Regions from separate parts of the Sodalis sp. RH15 genome, predicted to be linked through region 3. Evidence: predicted binding sites of a transcription regulator. Region 3 holds the regulator's gene; each other region holds the start of a gene.
The links. The regulator LexA, encoded in region 3, represses DNA repair genes until DNA is damaged. The targets are predictions, from matches to a motif close to TNCTGTATGTACATACAGNA.
Positions count from the first base shown of each region.

Region 1 (6,632 bases), 3.0 Mb from region 3:
AGTTTGAGGCCAAAGATGCGCCGGAGAGTATTCCCGACCCGTTCGATGCGGCGAAGAAGCGTAAACCTACCATGCTGGTCACCGATCTGACGCTTCGTTTCGATCCGGAGTTTGAAAAGATATCCCGTCGTTTCCATGGCGATCCGCAGTCCTTCAATGAAGCTTTCGCGCGGGCGTGGTACAAATTGACCCACAGGGACATGGGGCCAAAAGCGCGATATATCGGTCCGGAAGTGCCAAAAGAAGACTTAATCTGGCAAGACCCTCTGCCGGCCCCGGTGTATCAGCCGACGGCCGCCGATATCGAACTGCTGAAAGAAAAAATCGCTGCTTCCGGCCTTACCGTCGGTGAACTGACCTCGGTGGCGTGGGCTTCGGCTTCTACCTTTCGCGGCGGAGACAAGCGGGGCGGCGCAAACGGCGCACGGCTGGCGCTGCTGCCGCAAAGAGAATGGAGTGTAAACGCCATCGCCGCCCGCGTACTCCCCACTTTGGAATCGATACAACAATCATTCCAGAAAGCGTCTCTGGCGGATGTGATCGTTCTGGCCGGCGTGGTGGGTGTTGAACAGGCAGCGAAAGCGGTCAACGTTGAGATTGAAGTGCCTTTCACCGCCGGTCGCGTGGATGCTAGCCAGGATCAGACCGATATTGAATCGTTTGAATTCCTCAAACCAAAAGCGGATGGTTTCCGTAACTATCGCGGTGTTGCCGACGGCACATCCACTGAAGATCTCCTCATCGACAAGGCTCAGCAACTTACGCTGACCGTGCCGGAATTAACGGTGCTTATCGGTGGACTGCGGGTGCTTGGTGCAAACTACGATGGCAGCCGGCAAGGTGTTTTCACGCACAACGTGGGCGAGCTTAACACTGACTTCTTCGTAAACCTGCTCGATATGCGCACTGAATGGAAAGCAACGGACTCCTCCGGAGAACGCTTCGAAGGACGCGATCGCCTCAGCGGAGAGGTCAAATTTACCGCAACCCGTGCCGACCTGGTATTTGGTTCGAATGCCGTATTGCGCGCTTGCGCGGAGGTTTACGCCAGCAGCGACGCCAAAGAAAAGTTTGTTAAGGACTTTGTCGCGGCCTGGACGAAGGTGATGAATCTGGATCGATTCGACATCTAAGCGGTATTGACCGGTTGCAAAGACTGAAATCACCACGCAAACAGCCCGCGTCAGGGAACTGAGGCGGGCTGAGCTTGTTGGCAATATGTCCCGCCTTCTTGGCGGCGGGTATATTTGTCAGTAGTCTGAGCCGGCCGTTAAATGTGTAGTGGACGATGAGCGGCATTTGCTGATATACTGTTTATAATTACAGTATTGGAGGCGGTTATGGCTATTGAAATAAAATATGTGGTCGTCAGAAAGGGTGAAGAGAAAATGACATTTGCCAGTAAGAAAGAAGCTGAGGCCTACGACAAGATGCTTGATATGGCTGAAGCGTTCAGCGACTGGCTGTTGAACAGCGGGATGCAGCTGGATGAAACGCAGGCTGAAAATCTGGGTCTCTATCTGGCCGAGCATAAAGATAATGTTCAGCATATCCTGCGTACCAGCAAATTGCCGGAAGCCGCCGGCGCTCAGGCTCCTTCAGATGAACCGGAAAGCATGGATGCCGATGCCGATGCCGATGCTGATGCTGATGCCGGCACAAAAAAAATCAGAGCGGTGAAAGCAGCCTGATCCCCTTCGATAGTTACACAAGTACTGAACAGCGCCGTTAGTGATAACCCCTGGCGGCGTTGATGCATGAAAAGCAGCACATGCCCGCCAGAATACACGCATAGCCAGTCCGGCTCAGCCGGCAAGATCCCCGCTTTATACTCGCCGATAACAATGCCTATCATATTCCCATGCCAAATATTTTCAGGTGGCAAGCGAGCGCTATGACCTCGGCCCGCCACAGGGTGGGCGCGTGTTATTTCCGGTAATAAAAACGGATAGTGGAATCATGATGTTTTACCTATTGTGTGACTGGCATCATATTTAAATAATTGTCAGCCGCGGTGTGCCCGCGTCTTAATAATGATATTCTTCAACCTCTGCCATTGATGATGTTGCGTCGTCGATACAGGGCTTTAGCCAGGAAATCAGGGTCTTAGCCAAGGAACGTTCTCGCGGGATGTTATAATTGTTTTTATATACCTGTCGCGATTATCAAATGTTAAATATAACAACTGGGTGTTTATGTATAACGGTGGCGCGATTAAAAATCGTCGGAGCCTATGGCGATTCAGTTTCAGTATAGGTAAAATAACGATGTCACAATTGCTCACTGCTATAATAATTTTTCTAAATAACATTACTTCTTAGCGTATTACTTCATTTTGCTTTTTTATTAAGTTGAACAAATATCCCTTAAAGGGATTAGGGATACCTCTACTAATGGATTTACTCAGATTCTTGCTACGCTTGCCCTTTACCCTGATAAAATGCGGCATTTGGGCGCTTTCCGTTATCCTGGCGCTGCTGTGCCGCGTTCTCAAGCCGATTGTCGGTAATATCGACTGGCGCGCGCCGGCCTGGTGGGTGGCGATGTCCGGCTGGCTCAGGCGCGGCTGTCAGCATGCCGACCGAGGGATGGACCGGCATCCGAAAGCCATCGGCATAACGGTATTGGTCTTGGTTTGCGCCGCTGGCTCGGCCGTTTACGGCTGGTATTGGTGGCAAAACCGGCCGCAGCCGATGGTGCCGGCGCCGATGGTGTACCAAAATACCAGCATACGCGTCAGCAACCCTGAAACGGTGAATTACGTGGCGCAAAAGGCTGCGCCGCAGCGGGTGGTTTTTACTTTCAACTACTCCGCCGCACCGCTGACAGACGTAGGCAAAGTGGTGGGTAGGGGCATTTCGCTGAAACCGGCTATCGAGGGCGAGTGGCAATGGGTAAGCGGCGATACGCTAGTCTTCACGCCGAAAAATCCGTTGCCGATGGGCGCCGGCTATGAAGTGGATTTCACTCCCGGCCTCCTGCTCGCGCCGCAAAACAGGCTGAAGGTAACCGGTTATGGCTTCAGCGTACCGGAGTTCGATTATAAATTTGGCGAAGCCGAATATTACCAAGACCCGCAGGAGCCGCAGAAACGAAGCGCAATTTTCAACGTCAAATTCAATGCGCCGGTGGATGTCGCCAGTTTCGAAAAGCAAATCGCCCTCGGCCTGACCCAAGGCGGAGCCAAAACCGAATCAAAGCTCAATTATTCCGTGGTCTATGACCAGAAAAAGCTCAACGCCTGGGTGCATTCCGAACCGCTGAAATCCTTTGACCACGGCGGTTCGGTGCATATCGCCATCGGTAAGGGCGTAAAAGCTTCAGTGCCGTCGAATGCCACCACGCTGGCCCGTGAGAGCCGGGTTTCCGTACCGACGCTCTACAGCCTGAAGGTAAATGAAGCCAGCGCGCAGGTCGTCGTCGCCGAGGGTGCGAAAGGCGAGCGCGCATTGATTATTGCTTTCAGCGATGCGGTTAAAGATAAAGACATTCGCCGCGCGGTGAAAGTCTGGTTGTTGCCGCAGCACAACCCCAATGATCATGAAACCGGTCAAGGCCCGGATGATTATGCCCACTGGGACGTGTCGAGCGTTGAAAACAATGTATTCGCGTTATCCACGCCGCTGGATATCAAGCTTGATGAGGCGGAAAATGACGCCCAGCCGCAGTTCAGCTTCCGCTTCGATGCGCCTGCGCACCGCGCTATGTTGGTTGAAATCGATAATATATTGACCTCTTCCGGCGGCTATAAAATGCCGGAAAAGGTCTACCGTATCGTGCAGGTCCCGGATTATCCAAAATCCCTGCAATTCATGTCGCAAGGATCGCTGTTGTCGGTTAACGGCGACAAGCAAATCAGTATCGCGGCGCGTAATGTGCCGGGGCTGCGTCTCGATATCAAACGGGTGATCCCGAGCCAGCTGCAACATATCGTTTCATTCAAGAGCCGTGAATATTCATCGGCGGAATTCAACCGCCTGAATGACGAGTATTTTACCGAACACTTCAAATACCGGGCAGCGGTAAATAATGACAAACCGGGCGAGGTGAATTATCAGGGCGTCGATCTCTCGCGTTATTTATCCACCGATCCGAGCTCGCATCGCGGCGTCTTCCTGCTGACGCTATCACCCTGGGATCCAAAGGAAAAGAAAGATACCCCGGCCACCGATCATGGCTATCAATATCAGGAGGAATACCGGGACGGAGATGAAGCGCCGGTCGGCGATTCGCGCTTTGTGGTCGTGACTGATTTGGGGATTATCGCCAAGCGTTCGCAGGATAAGACCCGCGACGTATTTGTGCAATCGATTCACAACGGTACGCCGGTCAACGGCGCCAAAGTGTCGGTTATCGCCAAAAACGGCGCCACGCTGCTGAATCAAACCACCGGCGCCGACGGCCATGTGCGTTTCCCGCCGCTGGATGTCTACACCAACGAGCGCCAGCCGGTCATATTCCTGGTGGAAAAAGAGGGCGATGTTTCATTTCTGCCAGCCGGTCGTAACAATGACCGCGGCCTGGACTTCTCACGTTTCGACGTCGACGGTGATGAAACGCCGGACGATCCGCGCGCGCTGAGCAGCTATCTGTTCTCCGATCGTGGTGTGTACCGCCCGGGGGACACTTTTAATATCGGCCTGATTACCCGCGCTGCCGACTGGCGCACGGGATTAGCCGGCGTGCCGGTGCGCGCTGAAATTCACGACCCGCGCGACAAACTGATGAACACTATTCCGCTGACGCTGGGCGACAGTGGCTTCAATGAGCTGAGCTACACCACCGACGACAATTCTCCGACGGGTGAATGGAACATCTATCTGTATCTGGTTGGCAAAAACAATGAATCGTCCACGCTGCTGGGTCATACCGCGGTGAACGTGAAAGAATTCGAGCCGGATCAACTGAAAGTGAAATTGCAATTGGCGCCGGACCGTAAGCAGGGTTGGGTCAAACCGTCGGAACTGCAGGCCAATATCGATGTCCAGAATCTGTTCGGGACGCCGGCGCAGGGCCGGCGGGTGACGTCGAAACTGACGTTGCGCCCGATGTATCCCAGCTTTGAGCAGTTCCCCGGATATGCGTTTTACGAAAACCGCCGCAACAGCGACGGATTTGAGACCGAGCTTGAGGACCGCTCAACCGATGTCAGCGGCGCGGCGAATATACCGCTGGATCTCAAATCTTATGCTGACGCGACGTATCAGCTGCAATTGCTGTCAGAAGCCTTTGCGGCGGGCGGCGGACGTTCCGTGGCGGCCACAGCCCGCGTATTGGTGTCGCCTTATGACTATCTGGTGGGCGTGAAAGCGGATGGCGATTTAGGCTACATCAACCGCGCTGCCGTTCGGCATCTGGATATGATTGCCGTCGATCCCGCGCTTAAGCGCATTGCGTTGCCGGATTTGAAAATGGCGCTTATCGAGCAGAAATACATTTCGGTGCTGACCAAGCAGGATTCCGGCGTCTACAAATATCAGTCGAAACTGAAAGAAGTGCAGTTGTCGGAACAGCCGTTGGCGCTGAATGCGCAAAGCAATGACATAACCCTTGCAACCGATAGGCCGGGCGATTTTGTGCTGGTGATTCAAAACGCCCAGGGCAAAGTGCTGAACCGCATAGCCTATACGGTCGCCGGCGACGCCAATCTCAGCCGTTCCCTGGATCGTAATGCTGAACTTAAGCTGAAGCTGAATTTGGCGAAATACCTGCCGGGCGATGTAATCGACGTGTCTATCAACGCGCCGTATACCGGCAGTGGATTGATTACCATCGAAAGGGAAAAAGTCTACAGCTGGCAGTGGTTCCACACCGATACCACCAGTTCGGTGCAGAAGATCCGCATTCCGGCCGGCATGGAAGGCAACGGCTATATCAACGTACAGTTCGTGCGTGACGTGAATTCCAATGAAATTTTCATGAGCCCGCTGAGCTATGGCGTCATGCCGTTCAGCGTCAGCACACAGTCTCGTCAAAACTCTTTAAAAATTGCTGCGCCTGCTGTGATTAAACCGGGGGAAAATCTTCCGATAACCGTGAATACCGATGGCCCGCAGCAGGTTGCGCTGTTTGCTGTCGACGAAGGTATTTTGCAGGTGGGGCGTTATCGCCTGAAAGATCCGCTCGAGTACTTCTTCCGCAAACGCATATTGGGCGTTGAAAGCTCACAAATCCTTGACCTGATTCTGCCGGAGTTCAGCAAGTTTATGCAGCTGGCGGCTGCGCCGGGCGGTGACGGCGGCGAAGGGCTGGATGTCAATGTGAATCCGTTCAAACGCAAGCGCGACAAGCCGGTGGCATATTGGTCCGGTATTACCGAAGTAAACGGCGAGAAGCAGTTCGACTATCCGGTCCCGGATTACTTTAATGGCAAAATTCGCGTAATGGCGATTTCCGTAACGCCGGACAAAATCGGTAAAGCGCAGACCTCGGCGACCGTGCGCGACAGCGTCATTATGACGCCGAATGTGCCGTCGATGATCGCGCCCGGCGATGAATTCGATGTCAGCGTCGGTGTCAGTAACAACCTCGAAGGTCTGAACGCCGGCACAGTGCCTATTGCGGTGCATCTGACCGTTCCACCTCAGTTGGAAGTGGTCGGGAGCGCGGATCAAACCCTGTCTTTGGCTGAA
Region 1 covers NZ_CP178738.1:2,688,169-2,694,800, forward strand. Annotated here, with positions in the region: gene katG (catalase/peroxidase HPI) at 1-1,133, shown strand, start outside; gene ACL2XO_RS12440 (YebG family protein) at 1,341-1,691, shown strand; gene ACL2XO_RS12445 (alpha-2-macroglobulin family protein) at 2,394-6,632, shown strand, end outside.
Region 1: the regulator LexA is predicted to act here: its motif matches at 1,309-1,328, upstream of ACL2XO_RS12440 (YebG family protein).

Region 2 (6,632 bases), 1.2 Mb from region 3:
CGTTGACGGAAGCAGGCGCTGGGCCAGTTTCCGAGCCTGAAGTTGCAACATGTCCCAGGTTACGACGTATTTTTCGCTCATAAATGCTGTCCCAGCCGGATCGGTTCGGCTTAAAAGTACCAGGGGAAAAAAGGTTGCGCGAGATTATAGAGACGCAACCGACGAAATACCAGTGCTACTACCCTTTTTAACCGCAGTTTCACCGCCCGTTACGGTAAAGTGGTATTCTTGAGCCATCTTTGGTGACCCTGCGGCCGGCTGCGCGCCACACTGACTCCCCGGCCCGGGTCTTTTGTCGTTACAGGAGTTTTTATCGTGTCTGAACTGACTCAACTTTCGCCACAGCCCCTATGGCAAATTTTTGACAAAATCTGTTCCATTCCGCATCCCTCATATCATGAAGATGCCCTGGCAGGCCATATAATCCGCTGGGCCCAGGAAAAAGGATTGTTTGCGGAGCGGGATCAGGCCGGCAATGTGCTGCTGCGCAAGCCGGCGACCCCCGGTTATGAAAAGCGCCGTCCGGTGGTGTTGCAGGCGCATCTGGACATGGTACCGCAAAAAAACAGCGATACCGTGCACGACTTCACCCGCGACCCGATCCAGCCCTATATCGACGGCGATTGGGTAAAAGCCCGCGGCACCACCCTTGGCGCGGACAACGGCATCGGCATGGCCTCGGCATTGGCGGTGCTGGCGGATGACAGCGTGCAGCACGGCCCGCTGGAAGTGCTGCTCACCATGACCGAAGAAACCGGCATGGAGGGCGCCTTCGGTCTGCAGCCGAACTGGCTGCAGGCTGAAATCCTCATTAACACCGATTCCGAGGAAGAGGGCGAAGTCTACATGGGCTGCGCCGGCGGGGTGGATTTCAAAACCGTGCTGCCGCTGGAACGTGAAGCGGTGCCCGCCGGCTACCAGGTGGTCAAGCTCACCCTCAAAGGGCTGAAGGGCGGCCACTCCGGCGTCGATATTCATCTGGGACAGGGCAATGCCAACAAACTGCTGGCCCGCTTTCTGTTCCAGCACGCCAAAAAACTGGATCTCCGCGTACTTGATGTTACCGGCGGCACCCTGCGCAACGCCATACCCCGTGAAGCCTTCGCCACCCTGGCCCTGCCGCAGGAGAATACCGAAAGCCTCAATTCGCTGGCGCAACAGTACCTGACGGTTATCCAAACGGAGCTGGCGGCCAAGGAAAAGAAACTGGCGATTTCAGTGGAACCGGTGCAATCCGAACTGCAGGCATTGACCAAAGCCTGCGGCGACAAGTTTATCGCCCTGCTGAACGCCACCCCCAACGGCGTGATTCGCATGAGCGACGACGTAAAGGGCGTGGTAGAAACCTCCCTGAACGTCGGCGTGGTGTCCCTGGACGAAAAGACCGCCACCATCCGCTGCCTTATTCGCTCCCTCATCGACAGCGGCAAAGAGAACGTAGTGGAATCCCTGACCGCATTGGGCCAGCTGGCGGGCGCGGAATGCATTGCCAAAGGCAGCTACCCGGGCTGGAAGCCGGACGCCACCTCACCGGTGATGCATCTGGTACGCGAAACCTACCAGAAGCTGTTCAACAAAACGCCGAACATCCAGGTGATCCACGCCGGTCTGGAATGCGGGCTGTTCAAAAAGCCCTACCCGAACATGGACATGGTCTCCATCGGGCCGACCATCACCGGACCTCACTCCCCGGACGAACAGGTGCATATCAAAAGCGTCGGCCAGTACTGGACCTTATTGACCGCACTGCTTAGGGCCATCCCGGAAAAAGCCTAAACATCGGGGCCCATGGCTCGTTAAGCTCGCTTACACCAATCGTGCAACGAGCCGCCCTTGCAGGGGTTGGGGGAGCGCAGCTCCCCCCTCACAAAAACAAATCATCTTCCCAGTTAAATATCAGCTGCCGCTCAATCTGCGGGTCCAGCAGCGTCACATGCAGCCCCACCAGCCGCACCCCCCGTTCGCCGCGCCGCTGATCCCACGCCTGGTGGGCAATCTCCATCAAATCCGCTTTGTTCAGTACCGGCCACACGTGCTCCTGGGTGGTTTGCTGGAAATCGGCGAATTTGAGCTTGATGCCCTGCCGGGCGATGTGCAGATCCGGTCGCACCCGCTCCAGCCGGCGCTCAAGCTCCGGGTACAGCGCCTCGATAATCTGTGCGCACGCCGCCCAATCATCGATATCAACCTCAAGGGTGCGCTCCACCCCCACCGATTTACGCATCCGATCGGAGGTCACCTCCCGCTCATCGATACCCAAAGAACGCTCCCAGATCACCCGGCCGAATTTGCCAAACTGCCTGAGCAGCGCCGCCAGATCATACCGCTGTATATCGCCGCAGGTATTCAGGCCCATATCAGCCAGTTTTTTCGCCGTGACTTTGCCCACGCCGGGTATTTTCCCCAAGGGCAACGACTGCAAAAAAGAGGCGACCTGTTCAGGCCTGATAACGTACAGCCCGTCGGGCTTGTTCAAATCGGAGGCGATTTTGGCCAGAAACTTAACCGGCGCTACGCCGGCGGAGGCGGTGAGCCGCAACTCGCGGGCGATGTCGGCGCGGATGGCCTGGGCCATCAGGGTGGCCGAACCGCTGTGATAGGCGCTGTCGGTCACATCCAGATAGGCTTCGTCCAGCGACAGCGGTTCGATTAACGGCGTATAACGGCTAAAGATTTCACGGATATGCGCCGATGCTTCTTTATAGGCATTGATGCGCCCCGGCAGCAGTTTAAGATGGGGGCAAAGCTTCATGGCCATGGCGGTGGACATCGCGCTGTGCACGCCGAATACCCGGGCAGGATAGTTGGCGGTGCTGATGACCCCCCGCTTGTCCGCCCTGCCGCCGATGGCGATGGGGATATCGCGCAGGCCCGGATCGTCGCGCATTTCCACTGCCGCGAAGAAGCAATCCATGTCGACATGTATGATTTTGCGCATTTGCCCCCCTTTTAACTGTACGAGTATACAGTAAGTACGCGAATATATACAAAACGTATCTTGATAAAAGTTCGGGCAGTGATATCGTGTCGCTGATTATCTTAAATGTATTATCGTTTTACAGGGTTTGCCGGCAATGATTATTGCAGGTTTGTTATTTATTTTGACTACGCAGGAATGATAATGAGCAAAATCGCACTGCTGTTTGCGATGTTGTTTTGTATACCGGCATTTACATCGGTCAGTTATGCCAGTGAGCAGGCGCAAGTTATTTCAAATGAATTGAAAGCCCAATTACTTGGCTCACCGGTATTTATTCAAATCTTCAAAGAAGAGCGAACCCTTGAGCTCTACGCCAAGATAGGCCCGGAGTACCGCTTGATAGGCAGCTACGGCATTTGCAACTTCTCCGGCGGGCTGGGCCCGAAACGGGTGGAAGGCGATTTTAAAAGTCCGGAAGGTTTTTATACTATCGACAGCCGCAATCTGCAGCCCAACAGCCATTATTACCGGGCCATCAATATCGGTTTCCCCAATGCCTACGATCAATCCCGCGGCTATTCCGGCGCCATGCTGATGATTCATGGCGATTGTCGTTCCATCGGCTGTTACGCCATGACCGACAGTTATATTGCTGAAATATACCGCTATGTGGATGCGGCATTACGAAACGGCCAGGATGCGATAAAGATTCATATTTATCCGTTCCGTATGACGCCGGCAAATATGCAGCGTCACCGTTATTCCACCTATTATTCTTTCTGGCAACAGCTGCAGCCCGGCTACGCTTTCTTTGCCGAACATCATCAGCCGGCGGCGGTGGCGGTGGTCAACGGCCAGTATGTGATAGGCACACCGATGCAAATGACCCGCGCGCCCGTGGCGTCACAGCTCGCGCTCACCCAGCCGAAATAATACGCTCTCCCCTGGCGCAACCTTGTGCCAGGTTTCATTCCCCGTCAGCGGTTGGGTGGCGATGACCGTCACCACATCGTCTGGCGTGGTCTGCTGCTGGAAATCAATCTCCACATCCTGATCGATAAGGGTGGCTTTGCCGAACGGCGCCCGCCGGGTGATCCAGTAAAGTTCGCTGGAACAATATCCCATAACGAAACGGCCGTCGGACAGCAGCATATTGAAGATGCCTTTTTGCCGCAGCTCGCCCGCCAGGCTATCGATATAACGGAACACCGACGGCCAATGGCCGGGGGTGCGGGGATAGCGTTCCGCCAGCCGGGCCAGCAGCCAGCAAAACGCATACTCGCTGTCGGTCTGCCCTACCGGCCGATAGGGGCTGGTGTCCAGTTGACGGTATCCCCGCAGCTGGCCGTTGTGGGCAAAAGTCCAATTCCGTCCCCAGAGTTCACGGGTAAAAGGGTGAGTGTTTTCCAGCGCCACCCGGCCGCGATTGGCCTGGCGGATATGAGAAACCACCGCGCAGGATTTGATGGGATACTCCTGCACCAGCCGGGCGATGGGCGAGCTGATGCTCGGCAACGGATCCTTGAAGGTCCGGCAGCCCAGCCCCTCGTAGAACGTGATTCCCCATCCGTCCTTATGCGGTCCGGTGCGGCCGCCCCGCTGCATTAACCCGGTAAAGCTGAAGCAAATGTCCGTCGGCACATTGGCACTCATCCCGAGCAGTTCACACATGACCCTCTCCTGTTCCGCGCCATCCCGATGGCGGCGCGACCTTACCCGCCCGCCATCCCGATTCCGTTACCGCAATACGCTGCTGCCCTCATCCCGATGCCGGAGCGAGGTTACGCCGCCGCCTCCATGCCGATGTCGGCGCTGCATTACACCGCCGCAGCCATCTCTTTTTCAATAAGCTGGATCAGAATATGAATCGACTTGATATGGATCTCCTGGATACGATCGGCGTAGCCAAAATGGGGCACGCGAATTTCCACATCGGCGGTGCCGGCCATTTTGCCGCCGTCTTTGCCGGTAAGGGTAATCACTTTCATGCCTTTGGCCCGGGCGGCGTCGACGGCGCGGATGATATTGGCCGAATTGCCGGAGGTGGAGATGCCCAGCAGCACATCGCCCTTATTGCCCAGCGCTTCGATATAACGGGAAAAGACAAAATCATACCCGTAATCGTTGCTGACGCAGGATAAATGGCTGACGTCCGAAATGGCGATGGCCGGATAAGCCGGGCGGTTATCGCGATAGCGGCCGGTAAGCTCCTCGGCGAAATGCATGGCGTCGCAATGGGAACCGCCGTTGCCGCAGGACAGCACTTTGCCGCCGGCTTTAAAGGAATCGGCGATAAGCCTGGCCGCATCCTCAATAGACTGAATATTTTTTTCGTCTTTCAGAAAGTTAGCCAGCGTCAGCGCGGCTTCGTTCAGTTCGCTACGAATCAAATCCTGATACATAAGTCCCTCGGTATAGGCTCGCAAATTCAGAAAATCTTCGGTAAACAGTTTACCGGATTGGCGAAACCGCGAGAAGCGAAGATGGTCCGGGACAATGGAGTAATAGCAGGAAAATCATTATTTGTGAGCCAGATTATCATCACGGGGAAACAGCGTGGAACAATCAGTGCGGGATCGATGCGGGTAACATGGGATGGATTGCGGACCAGTGACGGCGTGCCATGAGACATTTCACTGCCAAAAAAACGCATACCCGTGTATAGCGCGCTGTCGATACAACGGTATCAGTTGAAATGTCAGCTGCCGATAAAGTGCACACCAAGTGAATGGTACGCTGCAGATACAGGATCCATCAAGCGAATGATCCGCTGCCGGAATAAGCGGTTATCAAGAAACAACCACGCGCCGGCAGCGGAACGGGGGGTTATTTCACCAGGGCTTCGGTGGAGATGGTTATCACCACGGCATCGCTCACCATGGGGACATATTTATCCAAACCGAATTCCGAGCGTTTGATAGTGGTGGTGGCGTTAAAGCCCACCGCCTGTTTTTTCTCCATCGGATGCTGGCCTATCTTGTTCAGCACCGCATTCAAAATCACCGGTTTGGTAATGTCCTTGATTTTCAGGTCGCCATACACTTTATATTTGTGGGCGCCTTCGCTGACGATTTTTGTGCTGTGGAAGGTGGCCTGGGGATAGGTGGCCTGATCGAAATAATCCTTGCCCTTAAACTCTTCCGTCAGCTTTTGCACATGGGTATCGACGCTGTCGATGGGAATAGTCACGTCCACTTTTGTCTGGGTGATGTGCTTGTCGTCCAGCACGATATTGCCGGTAACATTGGAAAAATCAGCGGTGGGATTGGAAAAGCCGAAATGGTTCCAGGAAAACACCACCGACGTATGAGCGGGATCCATGACATAGGTCTGCGTTTCAGCCCGGGCAAAACCGGACAGCGCGCCAAAGGCGATAACCACCGGGACGGCTATTTTTTTTACATTAATCTTCGGGATCATAGGATTCTCATGGGGAAAAGTTAACAGAATGTCGTGCGTGTTATGATGGCGTTAAAGGAAAGGGAATAATAGACCATATATTTGTATGAGTATTTCAAATGTTTTGATTAACTTATTGAATGATTCCCCTAAGAATTAATCCCACTGGCATTGGAAACAAACTCGGTTAAGTCTTAGCCTAATCAGACTGACTGAACGAGCTACATTCACTCTAACGCCCCTCTCTTTGGATGAAATAATCTTTATTCCCCTCCGCCATTCCTTTTCGCCGCCATAAAAAAATTCTTCGCCG
Region 2 covers NZ_CP178738.1:4,710,815-4,717,446, forward strand. Annotated here, with positions in the region: gene gpt (xanthine phosphoribosyltransferase) at 1-81, opposite strand, end outside; gene pepD (beta-Ala-His dipeptidase) at 316-1,776, shown strand; gene dinB (DNA polymerase IV) at 1,865-2,938, opposite strand; gene dpaA (peptidoglycan meso-diaminopimelic acid protein amidase) at 3,122-3,853, shown strand; gene ACL2XO_RS21415 (class II glutamine amidotransferase) at 3,824-4,591, opposite strand; gene lpcA (D-sedoheptulose 7-phosphate isomerase) at 4,738-5,322, opposite strand; gene ACL2XO_RS21425 (YceI family protein) at 5,747-6,340, opposite strand.
Region 2: the regulator LexA is predicted to act here: its motif matches at 2,952-2,971, upstream of dinB (DNA polymerase IV).

Region 3 (6,632 bases):
TATTCGCGACATCGTTTGCCGGGTCGGGGAGGGTACAGTACATCGGCTGTGGGAGGATTTGGCGGTCAAGCATCGCCCTCCCACCGCCTACGCGGCAAAATTCAGCACGCCGTTTTGCATGGCGGTGGGCTTTTTTGACGGCCGGGCCGGACTGGGACAATTCACGCCGTCACGGATTAACGACCCGGCGGTGCTGGCGCTGGCACAAAAAATCCGCTATGAAATCGACCCGCAAAACCCCTACCCGGCCCAGTTCACCGGCCATCTGCGGGCAACGATGAGCGACGGCACCGTTTATGAGCACGTTCAGCCCTGGATGCGCGGCGGCGCACAGCAGCCGCTGTCGCCGGAAGAGCTGGCGGAAAAATTCCGGGATAACGTCCGGCACGGCGGCTGGAATGACAGCCTGTGCGAGGGGATGCTCGCCCTGTTTCAACAGATATTTACTCAAACCGATATAAGATCCCTCGAACGGGGGAGAGTCTGATATTTTTGCAACAACGCCCTGGAGAAAGCCTGATATTTCTCCAACGGGCTTTCTCCTTGCTCTTAATGACGCTTAAAGAAGGCGGATATTGAGTTGAGCAAAAAAAAGGGCATATCGGCGATGGATACCTAAAAGACAGATACAAAAATATATCGCATCTCTTCTATGCCCTATAATAATTTTTAATCAAAAAGGCATCCGTTATTGATAAATTTATTTGCCCGTCAATAATCATAAGCATCACGCTGTCGAGTAGCAATGTTGATTTTTAACTGATTAAAAAAAGCAATTACCGGCGTATATCTCATCCTATTCCACTATTCCCACAGCGCCTTCTCCATGGCGTGGCATCACTCCTCTTCCGGCAAATAAGATCCCTGCCGTTTGCCGCCGGCCTTTGGCATGAAATCCAGCGGCGGCAATACCCTGCCAAGCGTTTTAAACGACCGGAGGTGCGCCGTGCGCAAACCGCGGTTTGGCAGCGAAGTATTAACATTCAATAGCTTTTTTTTGAAAAAAAACTCATTTTGTACCAAATAACTTATATTACGTCCCAATGGCTTCGATGGCGATTTACAAACTGGTCATAATCCTCTATCACATGGATTTAAGGCGTCGCCGTCTTCATTACTGAGTGAAAGGTTGAAGTATGATTATTTACAGCGTGCTTATCGCTTTTATGCTGCTGATTACCATAATCAGCCTGGCTCTGCATTTCAGGGAAAACAGAAAGAGAAAAATCATATTCAACCGAACAAGCAGCCGGTAAACAAATACCGAAGGCACTGTTTTCGTCTTCAAAGGGAATTTATAGAACGAACTAACGCATCCTTCCCCTATCAATAACCATAACTGTAGATATCGCGATTATTATGACAGTGTTTATTCTTGATCCATGCACATACACCAGATATGCGCTGAAAAGCTCTCTTGGCGCAAATGGTGTTAAAGGAAGTATTCGAACACTGGACAGTTTGTCAACATTGAGAAAAAAATGCGAAACAGCATCTCCTTCCATTATTTTTATCAATCAGAATTATTTTCAATATCAGCACAATAATGAGGAGCTCAAGACCGTCATAGAACAGCATCCGGCGACGCTCTTTTTTATCTTTATCGGTAATGAAAGCATAAAATTCTATGATTTTATCCCAATCAAAAAGAATGTCATTATCACTTCAAAATTTATCAAAATCAGCACTATCAATATGATTATCCGTTATTATCTCGATGTCAGAACATGGCTGGATGATAATAACAAACTTGGATTTTCCCCACTGCGCTTTAGTAAAACGGAAGCTGAAGTCCTCACAATGTGGATGTCCGGCTACGATACGTTACATATCTGTTCACATTTGCATATCAAAGAAAAAACCCTTTCCTCCCATAAGATAAATATCAAGAGAAAAACCAGGGCAAGCAACAAACAGGTTATCTATCACCTGATTACCATCGCCAATAGCGTTACGGAAGGCATCAACAGCCACCCTCCCCGGGAAATAAATATGTCGCCACGCCTGACAGCATAAAAGCTCTTCTCTGCCCTGTTTTGCTGACCGTTAGCCGGGAATGCTATAGCCTCGCTCGGCTTACATCCCTAGATTCGGTATTTTATCGTCATCATGATAAGATGATGGATAGATAAGCTACGGGGGTTCCCTATGAAAAGCATGACTAGTTCGCAATTGCTCAGTCAAGCTGAACAATTGTGTGAACAACGGAATGTACGCCTGACGCCGCAGCGGCTCGAAGTATTGCGCCTGATGACGCAGCAGGAGGGGGCAATTAGCGCCTACGATCTGCTTGATCTGTTACGGGCCTCAGAACCCCAGGCTAAACCGCCGACTATATATCGCGCACTGGATTTTCTCATGGAGCAGGGATTTATACATCGCGTCGAGTCAACCAACAGCTTTGTCTTGTGCCATCATTTTGAAGAGCCTAGCCATACCTCGGCTTTTTTTATCTGCGATCGCTGCGGCCAGGTCACGGAGCAATCCACCGAGGGGATTGAGGAGATTCTACAACGCATGGCCCGGTCAGCGGGTTTTGCCATGCGGCATAACGTGGTGGAAGCCCATGGTTTTTGCCTCAAGTGTTCCGAAGTGCAATCCTGCGATCGGCTGCATAATTGCGGACACGACCATAGCATTGGGATCAAAAAGAGGTAATAGTTAAATAGGAAGGCATTAAAATTTTTAGTAGATTAGTTTAAGGATGTGATTAGGCAGGTGGTACATCCTTGTACCTTTGGGTAGGAACATTAATCTGATTATTCCGGGTAACCAACGTAATAGCGGGCTACCACGTTACATCGCTACCAGCGATATTTATTCTGGGTTTCCCAGTTCGAAACTTCCTTTTCTGCTGCTTCTTTGCCGTAACCATAACGCTCTTGAATTTTACCGATTAACTGGTCACGCTTCCCTTCAACAACGGTCAAATCATCATCGGTGAGTTTGCCCCATTGTTCTTTCATTTTACCCTTGAATTGCTTCCAGTTGCCGCTTGCTTGGTCAGTATTCATTGTAAAACTCCTTCGCTATCGTTTGGTGAGGAATTTTAATCATTAACCTTTTGCAGCGGTTAATGAATAATCGGATTCGTTAAAGAAAACGTCTGACATCGTTAATCTATAAGCTAACCCTATGAGATTAAGTATAGCAGTGCGTTTGGCGAAAGGTTTATTTGGCAGAGGATTTGACGTCATATGGACGGTAATTCCCGCGTTTTTTACCATAAGGCGATATAAAACAGCAGGTAGCGGAGGAAATTAGATTGACGATAAATGTAACAAAATATGTATAAACTTCACTTGTGCTTTGACGCGGATAGCTGGCGGGAACAGCGATTAATGACGGCAAGTATTGAAAAAAGCGAGGCAAGAAAAGATGCAAAAAGGTTATTGAACGGAACAAAACGACGCGCCACAGCTCCCCCAATAAATCTGCGGCCGCCGAAGCTGATAAAGGACGCCGAAAACCAAACCGGGGGAGAATACGCTACCTAGAGTCACCAACAGATCAAAGCGGGTCCAGACAAAGGCTCAGATCCAATTGCCGTTGCGAATGACACCTACCGCCAATCCTTCGATAGTAAGCTCCTGCTGGCGTAAATCCACCACGATGGGGGAGAAATCACTGTTTTCAGGTAACAGCTCAACGATATTGCCTTGTCTTCTCAGGCGTTTTACCGTCACTTCATCGTTAATCCGCGCGACAATCACCTGGCCATTACGGGCATCCTGCGTTTTGTGCACCGCCAGCAAATCACCATCCATGATGCCGATGTCTTTCATTGACATGCCGCTGACGCGCAGCAAAAAGTCCGCATGGGGTTTGAACAAATCAGGATCGACTTTGTAATGGCTTTCGATATGCTGCTCCGCCAGCAATGGCTCGCCCGCCGCCACGCGGCCAATCAGAGGCAAACCGCTTTCTTCCTCAATCAGTAAACGGATCCCGCGGGAAGCGCCGGAGACAATCTCAATCGCCCCTTTTCGCGCCAGCGCCTTAAGGTGCTCCTCGGCGGCATTGGGTGAGCGAAACCCCAGCTGTTGGGCGATCTCCGCGCGTGTCGGCGGCATGCCGGTTTGCGATATATGATCGCGGATAAGGTCAAAAACCTCTTGTTGTCTGGCGGTTAACGCTTTCATTCCGTCCCCTGTTTGTTTATACAGTCTTCATGTGAGTATATACAGGTCGAGCCCAATTGAAAACCTCATGTGTGGCAAAACGTAATAAAAACGGCTGAATTTAACAACGGTTAAAAGAAGCCATCATCGAAATAGTCGCCACAGCAAGGTTATCCAGACCCAGGCCGCCAATATGATGGCCAGCGCAACCGCAGCCGACCCGAGATCCTTTGCCCGTCCCGAGAGGGGGTGCAGCTCTGGCCCGATGCGGTCCACCACCGCTTCTATGGCGCTGTTTATCGTTTCCATCACCAATACCAGCCACACCGAGCCAATCAATAAAATACGCGAAATAGCGTCGGATTCGAGATAATATGCAAGTACGATGGCAAGGATGGCTATTACCGCTTCCTGCCGAAAAGCCGCTTCATGACGCCAGGCCGCTGATAATCCTTTTAATGAATATCCCATGGCGTTATAGATACGTTTAAGTCCACTGATTTGGTTTGCCATACATTTGCGCGCTTGAGGAAAATTGCGCCCATATTACCGGTTCTTTGCGTTCTCATCACCACAGATCTGTTGCGCAGTTTCTGGTATTCTTGTGCCGCAATGCTAACAAGAGGCTTCACACAGATATGTCAGGTTGGCGTAACATTTATTATGCGTTATTGGATTTGCCAATAAAATTGCTGGTGAGAAGTAAGGTAATCCCCGCGAATCCACGGGAAGAAACCGGTCTGGATCCCATGCGGGCCATGATGTACGTGTTACCTTATAATTCCAAAGCGGATTTGCTTACCCTGCGCGGGCAGTGCTTAAAGCTCCAACTGCCGGATCCGCTGATTCCCCTGGAAATTGACGGGGTAACGCTGCCGCGTTATGTCTTTATTAACGATGGTCCGCGGGTTTTCTCCTACTTCACCGAGAAGCCGGAATCCGTCAAGTTATTCCACAATTACCTGGACTTACACCGTAACAACCCCCAGCTCGATGTACAAATGGTGCCGGTTTCCGTGATGTTCGGACGCGCCCCGGGCCGTGAAGCACAGCCCAACCAACCGGCTCCGCAGCTGCGGCTGCTGAACGGTTTTCAAAAATTCATCGCCATTCTCTGGCTGGGGCGTGACAGTTTTGTCCGCTTTTCCAATCCGCTGTCGATGCGGTACATGGCAACGGAACACGGCACGGATAAGACCATCGCGCAAAAGCTCGCCCGGGTCGCCCGGATACATTTTGCCCGCCAGCGCCTGGTGGCGGTTGGGCCGCGTTTGCCGGTACGCCAGGATCTTTTTAACAAGCTGCTGGCGTCCAAGGCCATTGAAAAAGCCATTGAAGATGAAGCCCGCAGCAAAAAAATCTCCACCGATAAGGCGCAGCAAACCGCCATCCAGCTGATGGAGGAAATTGCGGCGGACTTTTCTTATGAGGCCATACGTTTATCGGATCGGGTATTGAGCTGGACCTGGAATCGCCTGTATCAAGGTCTGCACGTACGCAATGCCGATCGGGTCCGGCAACTGGCCGAAGACGGCCACGAAATCGTCTACGTGCCCTGCCACCGCAGCCACATGGATTATCTGCTGCTGTCCTATGTGCTTTATCACCAGGGATTGGTGCCCCCGCATATCGCCGCCGGCATTAACCTGAACTTTTGGCCGGCGGGCCCGATTTTCCGGCGCCTGGGGGCATTTTTTATCCGCCGCACGTTCAAGGGCAATAAACTCTACTCCACCATATTCCGTGAATACCTTGGGGAACTTTTCACCCGCGGCTACTCGGTGGAATATTTTATGGAGGGCGGGCGTTCCCGTACCGGACGCCTGCTGGAGCCCAAGACCGGCACGCTGACCATGACCATCCAGGCCATGCTGCGGGGAGGTAACCGGCCCATCACCCTGGTGCCGATTTATGTCGGCTATGAACATGTCATGGAGGTGGCCACCTACGCCAAGGAATTGCGCGGCGCCACCAAGGAAAAAGAGGGATTTTTGCAGATGGTGCGCGGGTTGCGTAAATTGCGTAATCTGGGCCAAGGTTATGTCAACTTCGGCGAGCCTTTGTCACTGAGCGCCTATCTGAGCCAGAACGTGCCGCAGTGGCGTGATTCCATCGATCCTATCGAAGCCCAGCGTCCCGGCTGGCTGGCGCCGGTGGTGGATGACATCGCCGGCAAAATCATGGTGCGCATCAATAACGCCGCCGCGGCGAATGCCATTAATCTTTGTTCCACGGTACTGCTGGCTTCACGCCAGCGTTCGTTAACCCGGGAACAATTGCTGCACCAACTGAACTGCTATCTGGAACTGATGCGCAACGTTCCCTACGCAGCGGATGTGACCATTCCGGACACCACGGCGGAAGGCTTGCTGGAGCATGCTCTGGCGATGAATAAATTCAGCGTTGAGCAGGACACCATCGGCGACATCATCTATTTGACGCGAGAACAAGCGGTGCTGATGACCTACTACCGGAATAACATCCAGCATTTATTTATCCTGCCGTCGCTGG
Region 3 covers NZ_CP178738.1:5,874,980-5,881,611, forward strand. Annotated here, with positions in the region: gene ACL2XO_RS26570 (MmgE/PrpD family protein) at 1-487, shown strand, start outside; gene rcsA (transcriptional regulator RcsA) at 1,360-2,016, shown strand; gene zur (zinc uptake transcriptional repressor Zur) at 2,149-2,658, shown strand; gene ACL2XO_RS26585 (CsbD family protein) at 2,805-3,014, opposite strand; gene lexA (transcriptional repressor LexA) at 3,534-4,142, opposite strand; gene ACL2XO_RS26595 (diacylglycerol kinase) at 4,266-4,634, opposite strand; gene plsB (glycerol-3-phosphate 1-O-acyltransferase PlsB) at 4,760-6,632, shown strand, end outside.